One region of the Methylobacillus draconifructus genome, then DNA from elsewhere that is predicted to be linked to it. Evidence: predicted binding sites of a transcription regulator. Region 1 holds the regulator's gene; each other region holds the start of a gene.
What was found. Region 1 encodes sigma-54, which starts transcription at its own class of promoters, with help from an activator protein. Its sites were predicted from a motif close to TGGCACNNTTCCTGCT; they were not measured.
Positions count from the first base shown of each region.

Region 2: ACJSDX_RS04550 (ammonium transporter) is a predicted target of sigma-54. The motif match lies at 3,206-3,221, and genes of this name have one in related genera.
Region 3: ACJSDX_RS04770 (LLM class flavin-dependent oxidoreductase) is a predicted target of sigma-54. The motif match lies at 2,772-2,787, and genes of this name have one in related genera.

Region 1 is NZ_JBJQII010000004.1:93,342-101,232, forward strand. It holds gene ACJSDX_RS09300 (KpsF/GutQ family sugar-phosphate isomerase) at 1-428, shown strand, start outside; gene ACJSDX_RS09305 (KdsC family phosphatase) at 432-956, shown strand; gene lptC (LPS export ABC transporter periplasmic protein LptC) at 966-1,679, shown strand; gene lptA (lipopolysaccharide transport periplasmic protein LptA) at 1,738-2,244, shown strand; gene lptB (LPS export ABC transporter ATP-binding protein) at 2,330-3,052, shown strand; gene ACJSDX_RS09325 (RNA polymerase factor sigma-54) at 3,072-4,538, shown strand; gene hpf (ribosome hibernation-promoting factor, HPF/YfiA family) at 4,568-4,894, shown strand; gene hprK (HPr(Ser) kinase/phosphatase) at 5,004-5,963, shown strand; gene rapZ (RNase adapter RapZ) at 5,967-6,809, shown strand; gene ACJSDX_RS09345 (PTS sugar transporter subunit IIA) at 6,857-7,267, shown strand; gene ACJSDX_RS09350 (HPr family phosphocarrier protein) at 7,260-7,529, shown strand; gene ptsP (phosphoenolpyruvate--protein phosphotransferase) at 7,573-7,891, shown strand, end outside.
Region 2 is NZ_JBJQII010000002.1:159,302-167,192, forward strand. It holds gene earP (elongation factor P maturation arginine rhamnosyltransferase EarP) at 1-256, shown strand, start outside; gene efp (elongation factor P) at 316-873, shown strand; gene ACJSDX_RS04545 (hypothetical protein) at 1,196-1,834, opposite strand; gene ACJSDX_RS04550 (ammonium transporter) at 1,843-3,060, opposite strand; gene ACJSDX_RS04555 (TIGR03915 family putative DNA repair protein) at 3,271-4,212, opposite strand; gene ACJSDX_RS04560 (putative DNA modification/repair radical SAM protein) at 4,221-5,456, opposite strand; gene ACJSDX_RS04565 (chemotaxis protein CheW) at 5,607-7,891, shown strand, end outside.
Region 3 is NZ_JBJQII010000002.1:207,953-215,843, reverse strand. It holds gene ACJSDX_RS04785 (LysR family transcriptional regulator) at 1-4, shown strand, start outside; gene ACJSDX_RS04780 (Crp/Fnr family transcriptional regulator) at 16-723, opposite strand; gene ACJSDX_RS04775 (DUF642 domain-containing protein) at 952-1,593, shown strand; gene ACJSDX_RS04770 (LLM class flavin-dependent oxidoreductase) at 1,637-2,635, opposite strand; gene ACJSDX_RS04765 (protein adenylyltransferase SelO) at 2,929-4,485, shown strand; gene ACJSDX_RS04760 (sodium:solute symporter family transporter) at 5,168-6,619, opposite strand; TPP riboswitch at 7,141-7,247, shown strand; gene ACJSDX_RS04755 (3-oxoacyl-ACP reductase) at 7,291-7,891, shown strand, end outside.

The sequences.
Region 1 (7,891 bases):
ATTTCGCATTGGCCCATCCTGGCGGCTCGATCGGGCGGCGCTTGCTGCTGCATGTGCAGGACATCATGCGCAGCGGAAACGACATCCCCGGCATACCAAGCAGCAGCAGCCTCAAGGACGGCCTGCTGGAAATGTCGCGCAAGGGGTTGGGCATGACCGCGGTGCTGGATGCGGCAGGCAAGCCGGTCGGCATATTCACGGACGGCGACCTGCGCCGGGCTTTCGAAGCCGGGATCGACATCCACGGCACCAGCATGGGCGACGTCATGCATGAACATCCGCAGGTCATTGCCCCGGAGCAACTGGCAGTCGATGCCGTGGCCTTGATGGAGCAATATTCAATAAGCAGCCTGCTGGTCGTCGACCGGCAGGGCAACCTGGTCGGCGCACTTAATATGCACGACTTACTCATGGCAAAGGTGGTTTAGAAGTTGATTTCCTTAGAAGAACGCGCAAAGCGCATCAAAATTGCAGTGTTTGACGTTGACGGTGTCCTGACCAATGGCGGCTTGATGCTGGGGGATGACGGGCTGGAATACAAGGTGTTTCATTCCCAGGACGGCCTGGGAATGAAGATGCTCAAGCATACCGGCGTCCGCATGGCCTACATCACGGGCCGCAAGTCCAATGTTGTGGTGAAGCGCGCCGAGAATACCGGCGTGCAGATCATCTACCAGGGCATAGACGACAAGCTCGAGGCTTTCAACGACTTGCTCGAGAAGCAGGGAGTGTCCGCCGAGGAGTGCCTGTTCATGGGGGACGACGTGATCGACATTCCGCCCATGCGCCGCGCCGGGCTGGCGATTACCGTGCCGCACGCGATGCCGCTGGTGAAGGAGTATGCCCATTACACCACAGAGCGCCAGGCCGGGTTCGGCGCCGTGCGCGAAGTCTGCGAACTGCTCATGAAGGCGCAAGGCACCTTCGATGCGCAAATGGCGCCTTATTTAAAGTAAATACGAGATATGCAAGGACGTAGCAATACCATCCTGTTTCCGCTTGCCGTACTCGGGCTGCTGGCCCTGATTACGCTGTGGATCGACCGCACGGTGCAGCCGCCGGAGCTGCGCGTGGATGGGACGACGCGTCACGACCCTGATTACATCCTGAACAATTTCGTCACGACCAAGACGGATGCGACAGGGTCGATCAGCCACATCCTCAAGGCTTCTGAAATGCGGCATTACCCGGACGACGACACTACCGAGCTGGAAAACCCGCATTTCACCCAGTTTGGGGTGGGCAAGCCCACCACGACGATAGAGGGCAAGCGCGGGCATGTGTCCAGCAAGGGCGATGTCGTGGAGTTCCGCGATGACGTGCGCGTGGTGCGGCCGGCGTTCGGCGACCGGCAGGAAATGACGCTGACGACGGAATACCTGCGCGTGGAGCCGGATAGCGAGATCGCGTCGACCGACCAGCCTGTGGTGATTACCCAGGGGCCAAAGAGCGTGGTGCGCGCGGTCGGGATGGTCTACGACAAGAAGAACCAGACCATCCAGCTCAACAAGCGGGTGCGCAGCCATTATGAGCGCCCGGCCGCCGGCAAGCGCACGAGCAGCAAGCCAAAAGCGGCAAGCAAGACCAAGCAGGCGGCAGCCAAGCCTGCGGCTTCCAAGAACAGCAAGACGACATCCGGTAACAGCAACAATGCCAAGCAGCCCACTAAAACCAAGTAGAACGACATTCTTCAGCGGAGACCCTATGCGCAACCTGCGTTATTCATTATTGCTTGCCATGTTGGCCGGCATGCTGTCTGCAACGGCACATGCCGAAAAGGCCGACCGGGAAAAGCCGATCGAGCTGGAGGCCGACTCCGTGCAGGTCAATGATGCCAAGAAGACCAGCACCTATACCGGCAACGTTATCCTGACCCAGGGCACGCTGGTGATCCGCGGCGACAGGCTGATCGTGCGCGAGGACAAGGAAGGCTTCCAGCACAGCACGTCCTACGGCAATCCCACCACCTTTAGGCAGAAGCGCGACGGCAAGAACGAATACATGGAGGGCAGCGCCCAGCGGATAGAGTATGATGGACGCATGGACAAGGTGCAGCTGTTTACCAAGGCATGGGTCAAGCGCGGCGAGGATATCGTGCATGGCGACTACATCATGTATGACGCCAATGCCGAATATGCGGAAGTCATCAGCGGCGGCTCGCAAGCGGCGACACCTGCAACACCCACTGGCCGAGTGCGTGCCATTATCCAGCCCAAGAAGAAACCCGCGGCAGAAACTCCCTGAGCTCGATGGCTATTGGAGGGCCTGTGCTTGATGCAGGCCGAAGCAACTGCGCTTTATAGAGACGGCATCGATAGATATTGCATAAATGAGTGAATTGATCGTAGAAAGCTTACGCAAGAAATACAAGTCTCGCACCGTGGTGCAGGATATTTCCCTGCAGCTCAACAGCGGCGAGGTGGTCGGGCTGCTCGGGCCGAACGGCGCGGGCAAGACCACCAGTTTCTACATGATGGTGGGCCTGGTGCCACTCGATGGCGGACGCATATTGCTGGACGGCAAGGACCTGAGCCGGATGCCCATCCACCAGCGCGCGCGCATGGGCCTGGCCTATCTGCCGCAGGAGCCGTCGATCTTCCGCAAGATGACCGTGACGGAAAACATCCAGGCCATCCTCGAATTGCAGAACATGACGGCCGAGCAGCAGAAGGAACAGCTTGAATCCCTGCTGCAGGAGCTCCATATCACCCATATACGCAACAACATGGCGGTAAGCCTTTCGGGCGGCGAGCGCCGCCGGGTGGAAATCGCCCGATGTCTGGCGACCAATCCCAGCTTCATCCTACTGGATGAGCCGTTTGCCGGGATCGACCCGATTGCCGTGCTGGACATCCAGAAGATCGTGCGTTTCCTGACCGAGCGCAATATCGGGGTACTGATCACGGACCATAATGTCCGTGAAACATTGGGCATATGCGATCGCGCCTACATCGTGAATGAAGGCCGCGTATTCGCATCGGGGAAGCCCAGCGAGATCATACATAACGAAAGTGTAAGAGAAGTTTACTTGGGCAAGGATTTCCGCCTGTAGTCAACGCAGAATTAGAGAGATGAAACAAAGTCTACAGCTAAAATTTTCCCAGAACCTGGCATTGACGCCGCAGTTGCAGCAGTCGATCAAGCTGTTGCAGCTGTCTTCGCAGGAACTCAACCAGGAGCTGGAGTCGCTGCTGCAGGCCAACCCCTTGCTGGAGCGCATAGACGGTCCGGACGGGGCTGCCGAGATGTCCGAAAGCTACAGTCCCGCTCCGGATGCCGCGGTCGCCGCTCCCGCCAGCGAGGCACCTGCGCCAGCCAGCGAGGAGTTGCCGCGCGTTGACGAATTCGGCGGAGGGGACGATTACTTCGAATCTTTCCAGGGCAGCAACCGCTGGGAAGAGGGCGGCGCCAACAATGACGACGACAACGACTTCAGCTTCCAGGAAGCGGTCAACCTTACCCTACGCGAGCACCTATTGAGCCAGATCAAGCTGCTGCCGTTGTCCGAACGCGACCAGACCTTGGCAATGGTGCTGGTGGACGCCATCAACGACGACGGCTACCTCGAGCAGTCGCTGGAAGAGCTGGCCGAGCTGCTGCCGGAAGAGCTCGAAATCGACCTGCTCGAACTCGAAACCGCGCTCAAGCATATCCAGAACCTGGATCCCCCTGGTATTGGCGCCCGCAACCTTGCGGAGTGCCTGGCATTGCAACTGCGCGCCCTGCCCGCAGAAACGCCTTTTGTTGATCTGGCGATCAAGGTTGCAGAGCAACACTTGCCTTTGCTGGCGAGCCGCGATTACACGCGCCTGCGCAAGCTGCTGCATTGCGACGACGACGTCCTGAAAACGGTGCAGCAGCTGGTGATCCAGCTCAACCCGCGCCCGGGCGGCGAGTTCAGCCATATCACCTCGGACCACTACATCCAGCACGAAATCGTGGTGAAGAAGGTCAAGGGTATCTGGATCGCCAGCCTCAATGACGAAGTGGTGCCCAAGCTACGCATCAACCAGCTTTATGCCGGCATCCTGAAACGTAATCGCGATAGCTCCAGTCAATACCTCATGAGCCAGATGCAGGAAGCGAAATGGATGATCAAGAACATCCAGCAGCGTTTTTCCACCATCCTGCGCGTGTCGCAGGCGATTGTGGACAGGCAGCGCAACTTCTTCGAGCATGGCGAAGTCGCCATGCGTCCGCTGGTGCTGCGCGAGATCGCCGACGAGTTGGGCCTGCATGAATCCACCGTGTCGCGCGTGACGACGCGAAAGTACATGCTCACACCGCGCGGCGTGTACGAGTTGAAGTATTTCTTCGGCAGCCATGTTGCGACGGAGTCTGGCGGTGCTTGCTCCGCCACGGCGATCCGCGCGTTGATCAAGCAGATGGTGAGCGAGGAAAACCCGAAGAAGCCGCTGTCTGACAACCAGATTACCGACATCCTCGGCAAACAAGGCATAGTTGTTGCAAGAAGAACCATAGCGAAATACCGCGAGTCTCTACAGATACCCGCGGCCAACCAGCGCAAGTCGCTTTGATTTGCGCGTTTTCAAGTAAGGAGAGCGTTATGAATTTGCACCTGACCGGACATCACCTCGACGTTACCCCAGCCCTGCGCGAATATGTGCAGTCCAAGCTGGCCCGACTCAGCAATCACTTTGACCATGTGATTGACCTCAAGGTCACGCTGAGCGTGGAGAAACTGGTGCAAAAGGCGGAAGCCACCCTGCATGTGCCGGGCAACGACCTGCACGCGGAATGCGGGGCGGAAAGCATGTACAGCGCGATTGACTCGCTGGCGGACAAGCTGGACCGCCAGGTAGTGAAGCATAAGGAAAAAGTCAGCAACCACAACCAGGCATCCGGAGGTCTGAAGCACCAGGCGGTCGAGTAACCTCCTCGTGAAATGCTGCAAAAGAGTGCCAAGTCTGTTTTTCATGCATGGATTTGGCGCTCTTGCAGCATATCCTTCCGCTTGTTCATTCCCAAGGTATTAAGCACACATGGCTGAAATCAGTGTTACCCAGCTTTACAAGGATACGCGCCGCAAGCTCAAGCTGAAATGGGTAGCAGGGTTAGCCGGCGGCGATAACCCCCTGACCAGTGAAACCGTGACCAAGCCATCCCTGGCGCTGGTTGGTCACCTGAATTTCGTGCATCCCAACCGAGTGCAGGTGCTGGGGTGCGCAGAGATGGATTATTTGCGCAGCCTCAAGGCGCGAGAATTGTTCCAGGCCATCAAAAACCTGTTCTCAGCCGACTTGGCGGCCATCATCGTGGCCAATGGCGAAGAAGCGCCGGACGAACTGGTGGCCGCCTCCGACGAGTTCAGCACCCCATTGTTTACCTCCCCCTTGCGCAGCCCCGGCCTCATGGATGTATTGAGCCACTATCTTGCCCAGGCCGTGGCGGTATCGGAAAGCCTGCACGGCGTGTTCATGGAAGTGCAGGGCTTCGGCCTCATGATCAAGGGCACCCCGGCGATCGGCAAGAGCGAGCTGGCGCTGGAGCTGATCTCGCGTGGGCACCGCCTGGTGGCGGATGATATCGTCGATTTCTACCGTATCGCCCCTGACCGGCTCGAAGGGCGTTGCCCGCCGTTGCTGCAGGATTTCCTCGAGGTGCGTGGATTGGGCGTACTCAATATCCGCGCCTTGTTCGGCGACAACGCCGTCAAGCCGACCAAGCCGCTCGACTTGATCGTGCAACTGGAAATGGCCGATACCATGGTGCCGCTGGACCGGCTCAAGATCAAATCCCAGCATGAAAAAATCCTTGAGGTCAAAATTCCCAAGGTCGTGATCCCGGTGGCCGCCGGGCGCAATATCGCCGTGCTGGTGGAGGTGGCCGTGCGCAACCACATGCTGCTGCTGCGCGGCATCAACGGCACCAAGCAGTTCATGCAGCGCCAGCACCGAGAAATGGCGCGTACTTCCCGGAAACTCAAGCCAGAGGCGGAATAGGCCATGCAGCTTGTGATCGTGACCGGTCTTTCGGGTTCAGGCAAGAGCATCGTACTCAAGATGCTGGAGGACAGCGGCTACTATTGCATCGACAACCTGCCTGCCACCTTGCTGCCCCAGGCTTCGGAGCACCTGAGCCAGGGCAACCACGAACGGGTGGCGATCAGCATCGATACCCGCAGCGCCTCGCTCGAGGCGCTGCCCGGCAACATCCGCAAGCTCAAGGGCGAGGGTATCGAAGTACAGGTGCTTTTCTTGGAGGCCAATGTCGAGACCCTGGTCAAGCGCTACAGCGAAACGCGCCGCCGCCATCCGTTGAGCAGCGATACCAGCACCCTGGCCGAAAGCATCAGCCACGAGCGCCATTTGCTGGAGCCGTTGGTGGACCTGGGGTTGCGCATCGATACCAGCAGCCTCAGCGCCAACGCCTTGCGCAACTGGGTCAAGGAATTCGTGACGCAGAAGAACGGCGAACTGATCCTGCTGTTCTCTTCATTCGGCTTCAAGCATGGCATTCCGCTGGACGCGGATTACGTGTTTGACGTGCGTTGCCTGCCCAACCCCTATTATGATCTGGAGCTCAGGCCGCAGACGGGGCAAGACAAGCCTGTATGTGACTTTCTCGAATGTCACGACAGCGTGCACGGCATGTACGACGATATCCGTGGTTTTATCGAGCGCTGGCTACCCAGCTTCATTGCCGACAACCGCAGCTACCTGACCGTGGCGATTGGCTGCACGGGCGGCCAGCATCGTTCGGTCTATTTCGCAGAGCGCCTTGCGGCGCATTTTCGTCATCAGCAATACCGCGTGCTGGTACGGCATAGGTCACTGGAGAAAAACTAGGCTGGCGTCGCCGGCCGGAGAGCTCCTGAGGATACGGGATACAAAGCATGATAGGTATACTCATCATTGCCCATGGAACGCTGGGCGAAAGCCTGATTCACTGTGCAAGCCATGTCATGGGCTCGCGCCCGCCGCTGTTGAGGCAGCTCGGTGTCGGCACCCATGACGACCCGGGCGGGCTGCTGCCGCAGGCCCAGCAAATGATCAGGGAGCTAGACGAGGGGCAGGGGGTGCTGATACTTTCCGATATCTACGGCGCCACGCCCTGCAACCTGGTGACGAAGTTGCTGATCCCGGGCCATGTCGAAGGCGTGGCCGGGGTCAACCTGCCCATGCTGGTGCGTGCGCTTACCTACCGGCAGGGCAACGGCATCATGACCCTGGTGGAGAAATCCATCAGCGGCGGGCGAGACGGGGTGGTACATTTTTCCAAGGACGCATGTAAGCATCATGATTAAACAAGAAATAGAAATCATCAACAAACTGGGCTTGCACGCCCGCGCTTCGACCAAGCTCACGCAGACGGCCAGCCAGCATGCCTGCGAAATCTGGATCGAGCGCAATGGCAGGCGGGTCAACGCCAAGAGCATCATGGGCGTGATGATGCTGGCGGCAAGCAAGGGGAGCAAGGTGACGCTTGAAACCAACGGCAGCGACGAACAGGCCGCCATGGATGCCCTCGTGAAACTCATCAACGACCGTTTCGGTGAGCCGGAATAACGTTCCGACCATGTTTTTCTTCCCCCCTCAGGAATAACCTGCCATGGCCCAGAGCAGCAAGGTCAGTTTCTCCATGCACGGCGTCGGCGTGTCGGGTGGCATCGCCATCGGCAACGCCCACCTCGTCACCAACGCCTTGGTCGAGGTGGTGCATTATCAGATCCCGAAAAAGGCGCTCGTCGCCGAAATCATCCGCTTCGAACAAGCGCTGGAACGCGTCAGGCACGACCTTGAAACGGTGCGCGAGCAGTTGCCGGCCAATGCGCCGGCCGAGCTGGCGGCCTTCATCAACACGCACTTGATGATCCTGGCCGACAAGCACTTGTCGGAAGAGCCCAAAGCCATCATCGAGCAGGAGCTGT
Region 2 (7,891 bases), on a different contig from region 1:
AGCGGAGGATGCCCACCTCGCCAAGCTGGAGGCCTTCCTGCAACGCTATTGTCAAGATAGTCCGTCAGACTTGACTGTACACATCATGGCGGCCCATCGCGCTTGGAATCGGTATGGCTTCACTTCCTCAGCCTGGCAAGCGCTGCTCACCGCCCTGCCTGGCTGGCAGCGGCAGGCGCAGAACTATGCCCAGGCATGTGCAAAAGAAACCGGCTTGGCCGCTAAGCTGGTGATTTACTGTAAGAAATTTTTTTGATTTTCGGGTATAATGCGCGACTTTTTACACTTTACCCTTTTTAAGTCCCAGGACATCACATGAAAACAGCTCAGGAACTTCGCGTAGGCAACGTATTTATGGTAGGCAACGATCCCATGGTCGTGCTGAAGGCCGAATACAGCAAATCGGGCCGCAACTCCTCCGTGGTCAAGATGAAATTCAAGAATCTGCTCACCGAGTCCCCGAGCGAAGCGGTATACAAGGCCGATGACAAGTTCGACGTGGTGGTGCTGGAAAAGAAGGAAGTGACCTACTCCTATTTCGCCGACCCCATGTACGTGTTCATGGACGCGGAATACAACCAGTACGAAGTTGAAGCTGAAACCATGGAAGACGCGCTCAAGTTCCTGGAAGACGGCATGGAGTGCGAAGTGGTGTTCTACAACGGCAAGCCCATCTCCGTCGAGCTGCCGAACTCCGTCGTACGCGAAATCACCTACACCGAGCCGGCCGTCAAGGGCGACACCTCCGGCAAGGTGATGAAGCCGGCCAAGATCAACACCGGCTTCGAATTGCCAGTGCCGTTGTTCTGTGACATCGGCGACAAGATCGAAATCGATACCCGCACATTGGAATACAAGAACCGCGTGAAGTAAGAGCGATTGATTGCATTGAACAGGGAGCAATTGCTCCCTTTTTTATTAGCTCTAGAGCCTGTTCACGATCTTTTCATAGGGCACGCATGGCATCAAAGCACGTCCGATCAAGGCACAGTCCGCAGGTAATGCTCATTGCCTTGCCAAGGACTGCAACGCAGAGCGGGCACGTGTTGGGGCCATGCCCTTCGGATTGCCCCGGCAGCGCAGCCGCTGCTGCGTTGCAAATCCTCGCCGGGCAATCAGCACGTCTGCGGTTTGCGCCTTGCATCGCCTACCCTGCCGGGGCAACGTACCCTATGAAAAGATCGTGAACAGGCTCTTACAACAAATCATGCACCCGAAAACTCAGGTGATACCCTTGTATCTCGGCCTGGCGGATCGCCTGCGCCAATAGCTGGTCAGCCTTGACCGGCCCCAGGGCTTCGCACATCGCGACATAAGCTTGGTTGATGAACGACCGCAGCAGGTCGAGGCTGTAGCTGTGGGTCAGCGTGGCATTATGGCCTGCCAGCCACTCCTGCAATACCTGTTGGCGCACGCCTTCAAACTTTTGCTTGTCGAGCTGTTGCAACAGGCGGTTGCGAACCGCACCCTGCAATGCAGGCTCAATAAGCAATAGCATGGCTTGGAGCAGGACGGCGAACATACTGGTTTTATCATCTGCGCTCAAGCTTGTCGTGCGTTGCGCCGTTTCCGCATCGCCCTCCCGGGCGCCCGGGTCCGACAGCAATTGTCTCTCCGGCAACTCCATGGCGCCGATCACGGCACGCAGCATCTGGCCGCGTTGCGCCTTGAGCGCCGGCCGTGTGCAGCATTTCGCGATGAACCCGCTCAGGGCAAATACTGGCTGCCCGGCATACTCTCGCTCCCATAACGCCACCGCAGGCAGCAACTCCTCATCGCTGAGGAATGGCCTGAGCCCGGTAAGGATTGCGCGGCGGCGTAACACGATATCCATAGATCGACTCAGAGCCGGTTGAGTTGCTGAACATGTTCGCGCTGGTAGGCGGCATCGCGGTTGAACTCGGGATAGCCCACCTCGCCATGCTCCGTGATGTCCAGCCCGCGCTGTTCGTGCATGGTGCTGACGCGTAAGCCGATCGTGCGCGCCAGCAACCCGTACATCAGCAACGCGCTGAGGAAGACCCAGACAAAAGCCACGGCCACCCCGATCAGCTGCACGATGACCTGGTTGAGGTCGAACATATTGCCCTTGAGGAACAAGCCGGCCGCAATCGTGCCCCATACGCCGCTGAAGCCATGCACGGCCACCGCGCCCACCACGTCATCCAGCCTTAATTTTTCCAGCGCCCATACCCCGAACATCGTGACGATCCCGCCCATGAAACCGGTCAGTACCGCATATGGCACATCCATACTGGCGCAACCTGCCGTAATCGCCACCAGACCGCCCAGGCTGCCGTTGACCACGAAGGCCATCAGCACCGGCTGGCGCATGGCCAGCGCAGTCAGCAATGCGCCCACCGCGCCTGCGGCGCCGGCCATATGCGTATTCAAGAGAATCGGGCCGATCTCGGCGCCTGCCGCCAGCGTGCTGCCGCCGTTGAAGCCGAACCAGCCGAACCAGAGCAGGAAGCCGCCCATCGCCACCAGGCTGAGGTTATGCCCCGGGATCATGTGCACCTCGCCCTTGCTGCCGAAACGCCCCAGCCTGGGGCCAAGCACCATGATGCCCGCCAACGCGCACCATGCCCCGACCGAATGCACCACTGTGGAGCCGGCAAAATCGATGAAGCCCATCTGCCTGAGCCAGCCATGCTCATTCCAGGCCCAGCTGCCGAATACCGGGTAGATCAAGGCCATGATGCCGCAAGCCCCCAGCAGGTAGGCGACGAAACTCGTGCGCTCGGCCATGGCGCCGCTCACGATGGTCGCTGCCGTCGCCGCGAACATCAACTGGAAAAACAGCATGCTGGCGCTCCAGTCGTCGCCGTAGGCCAAGGCAAAATGGTCCGTGCCGATCCAGCCGCTGGGGTTGCCGCCGAACATCAGGCCGTATCCCACCAGCCAGAACAACAACGCCCCGACCGCCAGATCCATATAGTTCTTCATCATCACATTCACGGCGTTCTTGGCGCGCGCCATGCCGCTCTCCAGCATGGCGAACCCCGCCTGCATCATGAATACCAGCGCGCCGGAAATCGCCACCCACACGCTATCCATGGCCTGCGCCTGGGATGAGCCATCGCCTGCGGATACTGCTGGGAGACCAAGAAAGTAAAGGCAGAAAAAAGCGGATAGTGGGAACAGGAATATTTGCATGGCGGCTTCTTATGGTTGTTCGCGGTTTGCGGGTTACCCGAGCAAAAGCACGAAAAATGCCAGCCACGACATTTGCTGCTTTATCGGCTCTCTATCGCATGCTGAATGCCGTTATTCGTTTCCGCTAGCGATATCCAGACACCGCGACTTTCGCTGATAGCCGATAATCTTGCGCCTGGGCGGCTCGGGCACCCTTTCCAGCATCGCCTGCGTGCGCGTTCCAGCGCCTGCGACCAACGCGGTAATCAGCCCTGCCTCAGGCAGGTTATGCCAATATTTTTTCGGCATTTCCTTCTGCATGGCCTTGAGCTTGAGGCGCGCCGGATTGAAGATATGCCGGTAGTAGCTCAGCCACAACGCTTCGCCGGCATCCTCTGCGGGCAGCGCCTCTGGCTTGCCCCCTGGCAGGAAATGCAGCCTGTTGCCGTCCCAGCGCATGCCCATGCGCGGGCTCATGATGGTCCAGTCCATCGCGGCAAAACGCCCGATGAAGAAAGGCGCGATTGCCGCCATGATGTGGTGCTCCGGCTCGAACCAGGCCAGATAGCGCGGCCTCCCCTCCACCATGACTTCCCGGAAACGGACGAATGCCGTCATTTTGTGCATATCGCGCCGCACTGCCTTGACCATGGAATTCAGGCGGGCAATATCGGCATCCCCTGCCAGCCTCATCAGGCCACGCTCCCGCTGCAAGCGCCATAACACCCGGTAGAGCAAGCCAAAGCGCTCCGGCACCCGGTGCAGGATTACCGGGCGCACCAGTTCGACGAATTGGCGCGGCACCATCAGGCGCACGCTGTTGGCGGGCTGCCCGTCTGACATGGCTGGCGGCACAATATCGGCTTTTCCCTGGACAGTAACGCAAGACTGATTGCTATCCGGGTTCGCTGCATCATCCGCCATCGCCAGAAAATCTTCCTGAAACACATCATGAGCAGCCGGCCTCACGTACCAGTCAACTTCCTGTGGGGCAACGCCTTGGGCAATCAGCCGCCGCGCCGCGGCGCGCCAGCCCTCGATGTCGGTTTCATCCTTGAGATAAACGTTATGCATGCATCACCCTACATAAACAATCCAAGTTGTTGCGGGGCTGCATGAATATTCTTGAGCCACGCAGGTAAACCCGCTGCATCCAGCGTCGTGCCGGGATGATGGTCCGGCAACTGGATAAACGGCAGCATGCGGTTGATCGGGGCATGCATGCGCACCAGGTCGTCCAGCCGCACTGCACGCACGCGGCGAGCTGCCAGGATGCGCTGCACATTGCGCACCCCCAGGCCTGGCACGCGCAGCAACGTGGACTTGGGCGCACGGTTGAGGTCGACGGGAAACATGGCGCGGTTCCGCAGCGCCCATGCCGTCTTGGGGTCCATGTCCAGCGCCAGCATGCCTTGTTCGCCGGTGATGATTTCATGCGGCTCGAACCCGTAGAAGCGCATCAGCCAGTCCGCCTGGTACAGCCTGTGCTCCCGCGCCAGCGGCGGCGACTGCAACGGCAATGCCGGGCTCGCATCGGGGATGGGGCTGAACGCGGAATAGTAGACGCGCCGCAAGCGGTAGCGCCCATACAGCTCGGCGCTGGCGCTGAGTATCGTCCTGTCGTCCGTAGCGTCCGCCCCGACGATCATTTGCGTGCTTTGTCCGCCTGGGGAAAATTTCGGCGGGCGCTTGCCGCTGGCGGTCTTGTCCTTCCCGGCGTCAATGCGTTCGCGCAGCCGCGCCATCGACATGCGGATGGCCGCACCGTCCTTTTCCGGCGCCAGCGCGGACAGGCTTGCCGCCGTCGGCAGCTCGATATTGATGCTCAGCCGGTCCGCATAGCGCCCTGCGCGCGCCAGCAATTCCGGGGCGGCATCCGGGATGGTTTTCAGGTGGATGTATCCGCGGAAGCCATGCTCCTCGCGCAGGATGCGCGCCACCTCGACCACCTGCTCCATGGTGTAGTCCGGGTTCTGGATAATGCCCGAACTCAGGAACAATCCCTCGATGTAGTTGCGGCGGTAAAACGCCAGCGTCAGCTGCACCACTTCGTCTATGCTGAAGCGCGCCCGCGGCACATTGCTGCTGACACGGTTGACGCAGTAAACGCAGTCGTACAGGCAAAAATTGGTGAGCAATATCTTCAACAGGGAAATACAGCGGCCGTCTGGCGCGTAGCTATGGCAAATCCCCGTGCCCGTGGTCGAGCCTATGCCCTTGCCGTCCCGCGAGTCGCGCCGCTCGGTGCCGCTGGAGGCGCACGAGGCGTCGTATTTGGCGGCATCGGCCAGGATTTCTAGTTTCTGTTTCACCTGCATCGGCATATTGTACGTTCGTACAATACATTTGCCTACTCCCTGGCTAAGCGCACTTTCAGCTTCGGGAGAAATCAAGGGCCAATCCGGGCCGTAACAGCGGGCATGATAATTGCTGATCTGGAGACAGGCATCACTACAAGAAAGCAAAGCATGACCACCGCAAACCACAATATCCCTGCCATGACGCAGAGCATGAGCAGCCTCAACCGCTATCGCGAATCGTTGCAGCAGTTGCAGAGCACATGGGACAATCTCTCCCTGCTCAGCCAGCTTTCCGGCACAGGCACCGACATGAGCGAGACGCGCCAGGCCTTCGGTAAGGTCACGACCGACGTGCTGGACAGCCTGGCCAGGGAAACCCTGAACAAGACCATCACAGCGATCACGGCGAAGGCCCAGGTGGCGGTGGATATCGTGGTGCGCAACCTGTTCGAGCGCACGGCGGATATCGGCTTTCTTTCCACCGACGACAATCTCAGCAACTTCCTCGACAAGCACCTTGCGGGCAGCGCCGACGAGGATGACTACATGCTGCTGCGCGAACGCTTCAGCGAGTACGTCCAGAAGTACTCGGTGTACTTCAACGTGATCCTGCTTGATGCAGGAGGCAACATTTTGGTGCAACTGGATGAGGACAACCCGGCCAGGCAATCGCACGACCCCTTGATCAAGGAAGCCCTGCATTCCGACGAACCCTATATCGAGGTATTCCGTCACAGCGACTTATCACCCGGGCAGGATGCCAGCCTGATCTATGCCCGCAGGGTATGCCACGACGACAGCGACGACGCGCTGGGCGTGCTCTGCCTCTGCTTCAAGTTTGAAAATGAAATGGATGGCATCTTCAAAGATCTGATCCGCAAGAACGAATGGTGCGTGGGCTTGCTGCTGGACGAACAAGACCGGGTCGTCGCCAGCAGCGACCACTACCAGATCCCGCTGGGCGCCCCGTTGGAGCATGCCCAAGGCCAGGACTGGATACTCACGCGCTTCGCCGGCAGGCTCTATCTTGCCGTCACGCGTGAAACCAAGGGCTACCAAGGCTACATGGGCCCGGGCTGGCGCGGCCATGTGATGATCCCGCTCGAGCACGCCTTCGAAGACAATGTCGCCAACATCATTGCCGGCATCGACGGCAAGCTGCTGAAGAAAGTCATGCGCAGCCCGCTGTTGTTCTCAGCGACATTGCTGGGCATTCCCAAACAGGCCGCCACCATCCAGAGCAAGCTCAACCAATCGGTATGGAACGGCAATATCTGGCAAAAGCGCGACGCCAGCCACAACGCGCAGCAGAACAATTTCTCCAAGATGCTGTTGTGGGAAATCAGCAATACCGGCTTTAAGACGCAGAACGTGGTGGAAAAGACGGTGGCCGACCTCTACCAGACCGTGGTGGCCGTGATGCTGGAAAACTCGCGCTTTTTCGCCTCGCTGGCGGTGGACATCATGGACCGCAACCTGTACGAGCGCGCCAACGACTGCCGCTGGTGGGCATTGACCGCGACGTTCCAGCGCCTGCTGTCCCAGCCGGAACTCAGCATGCAGGAGAAAAATGCGATCACCAAGGTGCTGGTCTACATCAACAAGGCCTACACGGTGTACTCCAACCTGGTCGTCTTCGACCGCCACGGCTGTATCGTGGCGGCCTCCAACCCGGCCTATCAGCGGCTGGTCGGCGAAACAATCACCGCCGACTGGGTCAAGGCGGCATTGCAATTGCGCCATTCGCAAGACTACGTCGTGTCGGATTTCGAGCCCAGCCCGCTCTACGGCAACCAGCCCACCTACATCTATGCCGCCGCCATCCGCCACCAGGAGCAGACCGTGGGCGGCATCGGCATCGTGTTCGACAGCACGCCGCAGTTTTCCGCCATGCTCGCGGACGCCCTGCCTCGCGGCGCGGACAACGATGTCGTCAAAGGCAGCTTCACGCTCTACGTGGATGAGAAATTGCGCGTGATCTCATCCACCTCGCGCGATTTCGCCGTCGGCAGCCACTTCGCCGTGCATCCGGAGCTGTGCAAGCTGACGCCGGGAAGCACCGGCTTCGACATCGCGCTCTACAACGGCAACTACTACGCCGTGGGCGCGCGCGCATCGGCCGGGTACCGCGAATACAAAGGCGACGGCGACAGCTACAAGAACCACGTGACCGCGCTGATCTTCATCCCCCTGGGCAAGGCTACAGACATCAACGCCATGATAGACTCGGAAAACCTGCTGCAACAGAACCAGTTCAAACCCGCAAGCAACCAGGCCGCCGCCGCGGATGCCGAGGAATACGCCACCTTCTACATCGGCAAGCACTGGCTCGGCCTGCCCGCCTCGCACATTGTCGAAGCGGTACAAGCCAATAACATCAAGCCGTTGCCCGACACCTCGTCGGTGCTGGAAGGCATGCTCAAGCATGAGGACAATGTCGTGCCGGTGCTCAA
Region 3 (7,891 bases), on a different contig from region 1:
TTAGAGTTCTTAGGTTTACGCGTATAGCAGCGAGGCGTATGCCTGGCGTACGACCTGGTAGCACTCGCATGCCATGCGTTCGAGGCCTGGCCGGTTCAACACGTGGATATGGCCGCGGCTGTAGCTGATCAGCCCTTGTTTCTGCAGTTTCCCCGCCGCTTCGGTGATGCCTTCGCGCCTGACGCCCAGCATGTTGGCGATGAGCTCCTGCGTCATGATGAGCTCGGTTTTGTGCAGCCGGTCCAGGCTGAGCAACAGCCAGCGACATAGCTGCTGTTCCAGCACGCAATGCCGGTTGCAGACGGCGGTCTGGGTGATTTGGGTGATGAGGGCCTGGGTGTAGCGCAGGAACAGGTGCGCGACGGCAGGACGGCGGTCGAAAATCTGCTTCAAGGTGCCGGCGCGGATGCGGTAGCCATACCCGGCGCTCTGCACCACGGCGCGGCAGGAAGAGGTATTGGTGCCCATGATGACCGGCGTGCCGACCATGCCTTCCTCCCCGACCACCGCAATTTCCGTCGATGCGCCGTTCTCCATGACGTAGAGCAGGGAGACGATGGCATCGACAGGAAAGAACACGTACTTCAATAATTGTTCCGATTCGTACAACACCTCGCCCAGCTGCATGGAAAGCGGTTCCAGGCTTGCTAACAGCTGCCGCTGATCCTCCAGCGGCAGCGCGTTGATCAAGGTATTGCCATGCGGGCTGAACGGAATGTCCATTTGGCCTCCAAGCAGGTGCTGCAATGCAGTATATGCCGATCGATCCGGCTTGGAAGGGCCAATTGCCGTGTATTAGTCCGATTGGGCTAATTTTCCTATAAATCATCAAGTTATGTGCGCTAGCGCACAGTAAGGCACATGGTTGCCATGCATGCTCGGTCCACCTGGCGCTCATAGCCGGGCAAACGTACTTTTCTTAAAGCAAATGACGATGAGAAGGAAGAGAAAATGAATAAACTGACTATGGCGATTTGTGGGGCGCTACTGGCTGCAAGCAGCGGGGTGAATGCAGCGAACATCGTGGTGAACGGGGGCTTCGAGGCTGATGCCATCTCGGGTTCCTGGGAACAGTTGCCTGCGGTGACTGGCTGGAGCTCGGACGGCGTGTTCGAAATACAGCGCGGCAGCGATCATGGCGGTTGGCCCGCATTCAATACTGCATTCGAAGGGGAACAGTACCTGGAGCTGAACTCGACCAACCTGACCTCGATCTGGCAGGACCTGACAACGACTTCCGGCGGTTTGTACAACCTCAGCTTTGCCTATTCCGGCCGCTCGGATACTCCAGGCGACCTGAACAGCGCATTGGAAGTGTATTGGGGCGGGAGCCAGGTGGTGGCAACCTCGGTCACCTCGCATAGCGGATGGGTGGAGTACCACTTCACCAACCTGCTGGCCTCCGATAGCCTGACCACTTTGAAGTTCGTCTCGATAGAGCCGCAGAATGCGCCTTCGTACGGTTCATTCCTGGATGGCGTGGTGGTCACTGCCGTGCCCGAACCCAGCACCTACGGCATGCTGGCGCTGGGCCTGGGCGTGATGGGCCTGATCAGCAGGCGCAGACGCCAGCACCAACATCCTCTCTACTAAAATACATTTCTTCTCAATGGGCCAGGCCGACGCCTGGCCTTTTTCATTCCGCCGCCAGCTTGTCGCGGATGGCGGCCACGGCCCGGTACGACTGCAGCCTGACCGCTTGGTCGAATACATGGCCGGTCACCATCAATTCGTCGGGCGCAAGGTCATTGAGCAATTTCCTCAAGCCGGCTTCCACGGTGGCGGCGGAGCCGACCAGCGAACAGGCCAGCATGCGTTCCACGCCGATTTTCTCGGCAGGCGTCCAGTATTGCTCGATGTCGTCCACCGGCGGCGGCAATTGTCCCGGTGTGCCGCGGTGGAGGTTGGTGAAGCCTTGCTGCTGGGAGCTGAACCAGTAGCGCGCTTCTTCATCGGTGTCGGCGACCAGCATATTGGCCGTGACCATGAAGTAGGGCTTGTCCAGCGAGGCGGAGGGCTGGAAGTTGCGGCGGTAAGTGTCCAGCGCCTGCAACAGGAAGGTGGGGGCAAAGTGCGAGGCAAACGCGAATGGCAAGCCATGGGCTGCGGCAAATTGGGCTCCGTAGAGGCTGGAGCCCAGTATCCAGATGGGGATGGTCAGCCCTGCGCCGGGCACCGCCCTGATGCCTTGGCCCGGCTGTGGCAAGGCGAAGTAGTCCTGCAGTTCGGCCACCAGTTCGGGGAAATCCTCACCATGCGCATGCAGGTTGCGCCGCAAGGCACGCGCGGTAGCCATGTCGCTGCCAGGTGCGCGGCCCAGCCCGAGGTCGATGCGCCCCGGGTAAAGCGATTCCAGCGTGCCGAATTGCTCCGCGATCGCCAGCGGGGCATGGTTGGGCAGCATGATGCCGCCCGCGCCGACGCGTATGGTCTTGGTGTGGCCGGCGACATGGCCAATGACGACGGCAGTCGCCGCGCTGGCGATGCCCGGCATGTTATGGTGCTCCGCCAGCCAGAAACGCCGGTAGCCTGACTCTTCCCCAACTTGCGCCAGTTCAATGGAGTTGTTGAAGGCCTGCGCGGGCGTGCTGCCCTGCACGATGGGGCAGAGGTCGAGGATGGAAAATGGAATCATCGCTTGCAAGTGTCGTTCATCAGGATGTTGTGGAAGACAGGTGTTTGCCCTTGAGGTTCGGTGCAAGCCCGATTATGCACCGGCCTCAACAATTTCTGTGGGTAACTTTGTGGGCATGATGGGCATTGAATAAATAAGCCGCTGTTATGCCATGCATAAATTGATCCTGCTTGTTTTTTAAGCATCTGCCAATTTAATTTATCTCACGGGAGAACATACAATACGGGACGCTGTCATTCCTATATACCTTCCCTGCTTCTTGAACCTTATTGATCGGCCCCCATACTTTGACCATGCTTACTTTTGATAACCGTTTCTTGCGAGAGCTGCCGGGCGACCCGGAAACCAGCAACCAGTTGCGCCAGGTATATGGCGCCTGTTGGTCCAGGGTGATGCCGACTTCGGTGTCTGCGCCCAGGCTGCTCGCCTATTCGCCCGAGATGCTGCAAACGCTGGGGCTGAGCGAGGAGGAGATCAAGTCGCCGGCGTGGGTAAGCGCGCTGGGCGGCAACGGCCTGATTCCAGGCATGGAGCCCTATGCCATGTGTTACGGCGGGCACCAGTTCGGCAACTGGGCGGGGCAGCTGGGGGATGGACGGGCCATCAGCCTGGGCGAGGTGGTCACTCCCCAAGGCCAGCGCTGGGAACTGCAGCTCAAGGGCGCGGGCGTGACGCCGTATTCGCGCATGGCGGACGGGCGCGCAGTGCTGCGCTCCTCGGTGCGCGAATTCCTCTGCAGCGAGGCCATGTACCACCTCGGCATCCCCACGACACGCGCCCTGAGCCTGGTGCAGACCGGCGACGTCGTGATCCGCGACATGTTCTACAACGGCAACCCACAGGCGGAAAAGGGCGCGATCGTCTGCCGGGTGTCGCCTTCGTTCATCCGCTTTGGCAATTTCGAGATTTTCGCCATGCGCGACGACAGGGAAACCTTGCAAACGCTGGTGGATTTCACCATCGACCGCGATTTTCCCGAACTGAAGGATTACCCGGAAGAAGAGCGGTTTGCAGAATGGTTCGCCATCGTCTGCGTGCGCACCGCGCGCCTGATCGCGCAATGGATGCGCGTGGGCTTCGTGCACGGCGTGATGAACACCGACAATATGTCCATCCTCGGCCTGACCATCGATTACGGCCCGTACGGCTGGGTGGACAATTTCGACCCGGGCTGGACCCCCAACACCACCGACGCGGCAGGCCGCCGCTATTGCTTCGGCCGCCAGCCCGACATCGCGCGCTGGAACCTGGAGCGCCTGGCGCAGGCGCTATATGCCTTGAAGCCAGAACGCGAGATCTACGACGAAGGCCTCATGCTTTACGACCAGGCTTACAACAAAGAGTGGGGCGCCGTGCTGGCGGTCAAGTTCGGCTTCAGTGCATGGCGCGACGACTATGAGCCCTTGCTCAATGAAGTGTTCGGCCTCATGACCCAGGCCGAGATCGACATGACCGAGTTTTTCCGCAAGCTGGCTTTGGTGGATGCCGCTCAGCCCGACTTGGCCGTATTGCAGAGCGCAGCCTACAGTCCGGCATTGTGGGAAACCTTCAAGCCCAGGTTCGGCGACTGGCTCAAGCTATACGCCCAGGCGACGATCGCGGACGGGCGCGACCCTGCCGAGCGGCGCGAGGCCATGAACCGGGCCAATCCGCGTTACGTGCTGCGCAACTACCTTGCCCAGCAGGCCATAGACCTGGCCGACGCGGGCGATACCAGCATGATAGAAGAGCTGCTGGACGTGCTGCGCAAGCCTTATGACGAGCAGCCGGGCAAGGAACGTTTTGCCGGCCTGCGGCCGGATTGGGCCAGGCACAAGGCAGGGTGTTCCATGCTGTCTTGCAGTTCTTGATTCAAGATTCCGCCATAGGCCATTTGTCTCCAATAATCAAGGGCGAGCGCAGCGAAGCCAAGTCGCTGTGGTTTTTCCTCCCCGTCTGGCTGCGCCGAGTAGCACAGCTTTTAATGGATTAAGGACTGGCGTCTGTCTGAGCGCAGCGAGTTCAGCCAGTCCCCATTAAAAGCGAGCAACGCAGGTTGCCCGGAACGTAGTGTAGGGACGCAGACAATCGGGTCGCCTTTTCTTTCACCTATTTCTTTTGGCGAAACAAAAGAAATAGGTTCGCCCGACGGGGCGAAACCCATCCTCTCGTCAATCACAATATGGATGAAGACTAAAAACCGTGAAGTTCGGTGGGTCTGGGGCTTGGATAATGAGTTAAGCAAACATGGTCTTGCCCCTTATCGCAAACCATTGAATCGTTGCCTTTCGCTTGTCAGCGAGTTACTTTCATTTGCTTCGCCAAATAAAAGTAACCAAAGCAAAGGCGACCCCGGAGTCTGCGCCGGGAGCAAGCTCCCGGTCCCCTGCGTTGCTCAATCTGTCTGGGAGCTTGCTGAACTCGCTGCGCTCAGACAGACGCAAGCTCTTTTTCCAGACAGATCTGCGCTACTCGGCGCAGCCAGACGGGGAATTCAAAATCAAACCCACACTTGGCATCGCTGCGCTCGCCCTTTTGGTTGGCTAGCTGACTTTAGAGTTGTTCCCGGTCCAGCCTGCGGCTTGCATGTGCCAGCGCGGCAAGTTCGAAGTGTTGTTTGCGTCGCTTGATCAAGCGGGTGAGGGCGATCACCGCGACAGGCGTCAATGCGGCCAGCAGGAAGGCTTCGAGCAGGTGGGTGGCGGGCTGGTCCGGCATGGGGAACATGAACAGTCCGGCCGCCAAGCCCGCTACCGTCCCGGTCACGGCCTCCGTGCCTGTATGCGAGCGGCTGAACAGGCCGAAGAACACGGGAAATGCCGCGGCGGCGCATAGCAGGTCCGCCAGCAGGAACAGGTAGAGCACGCTGTAGCCTTGCGCGGCGACAATCAGCACGGGTATTGCAACCAGCAGCACCAGCCAGCGCGACAGGCGCATCAGGCTGGCGGCGCTGCGCTTCGGCATCACCCGGCCGATGTCCACTGCCACGATGCTCGAAATGGCGCTGATGGCCGTGTCCGCGCTGCACATCACCAGCGAGATGCCGAGCGGAATCAGGGCGACGGCCAGCCAGAGCGGGATATTGGGCATGACCACGCTGAACAAGGCCACCGAGCTGTCGCCATCCGGTGTCGTCGCCATGAAGGCCAGCCCGAAAAGGCCCATGATGAAGATGAAGGGCACGACCAGCAGGCCGCCGAGCAGGAAGCCGTTGCGCATGGTGGGAATGTCCTTGGCGGAGTAGATGCGCTGCCAGTTGCCCTGGTGGAAGATGCCGGTGAGCAGGATGGCGACGAAGAAGGTCAGCCCGGCCTTGATGCCGCCGATATCCTCAAGGTTGATCAGCTGCGGCGCGGTTTGCTGCAGCTTTTCCGCGACCGGGGCAATGCCGCCGGTGGCCTGCCAGCCGATGAAGACCAGCGCCGCCAGCAACGGGATGATGATGACGATCTGCACCTTGTCGGTAAAGATGGAGGCGCGCAGGCCGCCGTAAGTGGTGTAGAGCAGGGTGAAGCCGAGCACGATGGCGGCGGTGGCCCAGAGCGGCACGGGCGCCAGCAGTGTCACCATCTTGGCGATGGCCGTGATCTCGGCGCTCATGGCGATGAACAGGTAGAACAGCATGATGGTCAGCGCGAGCAGGTACATGGGCTTGCCGTAGCGCGCCGCCAGGAACTCGGTGAGGGAGTGGCCGTTGGGCATCAGCTCGCGCATGCGCTTGCCGAGCGGGATCATGGCGATGCGCGGCGACATCGCGCCGATGGCGTAGCCGATCACGGCGGTCAGGCCGCCCCAGGTCGCCGCCTGCGCGGGCGAGAACAATATCCATGCGCCCAGCGACGAAGCCAGCAAGGTCATGATGCTGGCCAGCGTGCCCTGGCTGTTGCGCGCGACGATGTATTCTTCAAGGTTGCCGCGGAACCTGCGCGAATAGGCCATGCCGGCGATGGCGAAAACGGCGGCGAAAAAGACTAGCCAGGCGAGGGCGGCTTGCGTACTGAGCATTGTGTGGTGACTCCTATAATCGACGAACGGCAAGGAGTACGCCCATATGCGTGATTTCCTTCCCTTCGCCAGCATGATCTGGATCAAGTAAAGAGCCTGTTCACGATATTTTCATGGTTCCCGCAATTCAGCAAAAAAACGCAATCAAGACGTCTGCCGTAGGCCATGCTGATTGCCTGGTCAAGGCAGGCAACGCCGAGTGCGATTTTTTGCTGAATTGCCCACAGGGTTGCTTCGCCTCAAAAGTGTATGCTGCGTTGCAAATCCTCGCAGGGCAATCAGCCCTGCTGTGGTTTGCGCCTTGCATCCACATCTGATGCAAAGCAACGGGAACGATGAAAATATCGTGAACAGGCTCTAAGGGTCATGGCAATTGCCATTTCTCAGCCGCAAGCGGCTCCCCTAGGATTGAAACGGCAAAATTAAGGTGTTGCCGTTTCGCTGCCAGATTATAACGATTTTCATGGTGATTTTCACATGGTGCCGGATGTGAATTCTTTATATTCCATGCTATGGTTCTGTCTTTCGGCACGGGGTGCCCTGTTGCAGTATCTGCTTCAGGGCTGAGACCACACCCGTAATACCTGATCCAGATCATACTGGCGGAGGAATGCCTGTCGCAGCTTGTTTGCTGCGCATTCCTTTGCCATGAAAAATTGCAAAGGAATCGCATGGGCAATCCATCTTCACCGCTACTCCCGATTCAAGAACAACTCGTGCTCGTCACCGGCGCAGGCCGTGGGCTGGGCCGGCATATCGCCCGCGCTTTCCTCGATCAGGGAGCGAGCGTGGTCGTGAACTATCTGCATAGCGCGGACGCTGCTGCGGCCTTGGCGGACGAAGCGCCGGGGCGGGCCCTGGCAATCCGGGCGGACGTGAGCGACGCCGACGCCGTGCGGGCGATGGCGGAGCAGGCGCAAGCGCATTTCGGCAAGGCGATCACCACGGTGGTCAACAACGCCCTGCCCGACTTCAGGTTCAACGGCGATGCGCGGGCGCATGCGCATGATCTCGGCTGGGAAGGGTTGCAGCAGCAATTCGAGGGCGTGGTGCGCGGCGCGCTCAATACCGTACAGGCCTGCTTGCCCGGCATGCTTGCGCAGGGATGGGGGCGGGTGGTCAATATCGGCACCAACCTGTTCCAGAACCCGGTGGTGCCCTACCACGACTACACCGCCGCCAAGGCGGCGCTGCTTTCCCTGACGCGCACCTTGGCGCAGGACCTGGGGCCTGGTGGCATCACCGTCAACATGGTGTCGGGCGGCCTGCTGC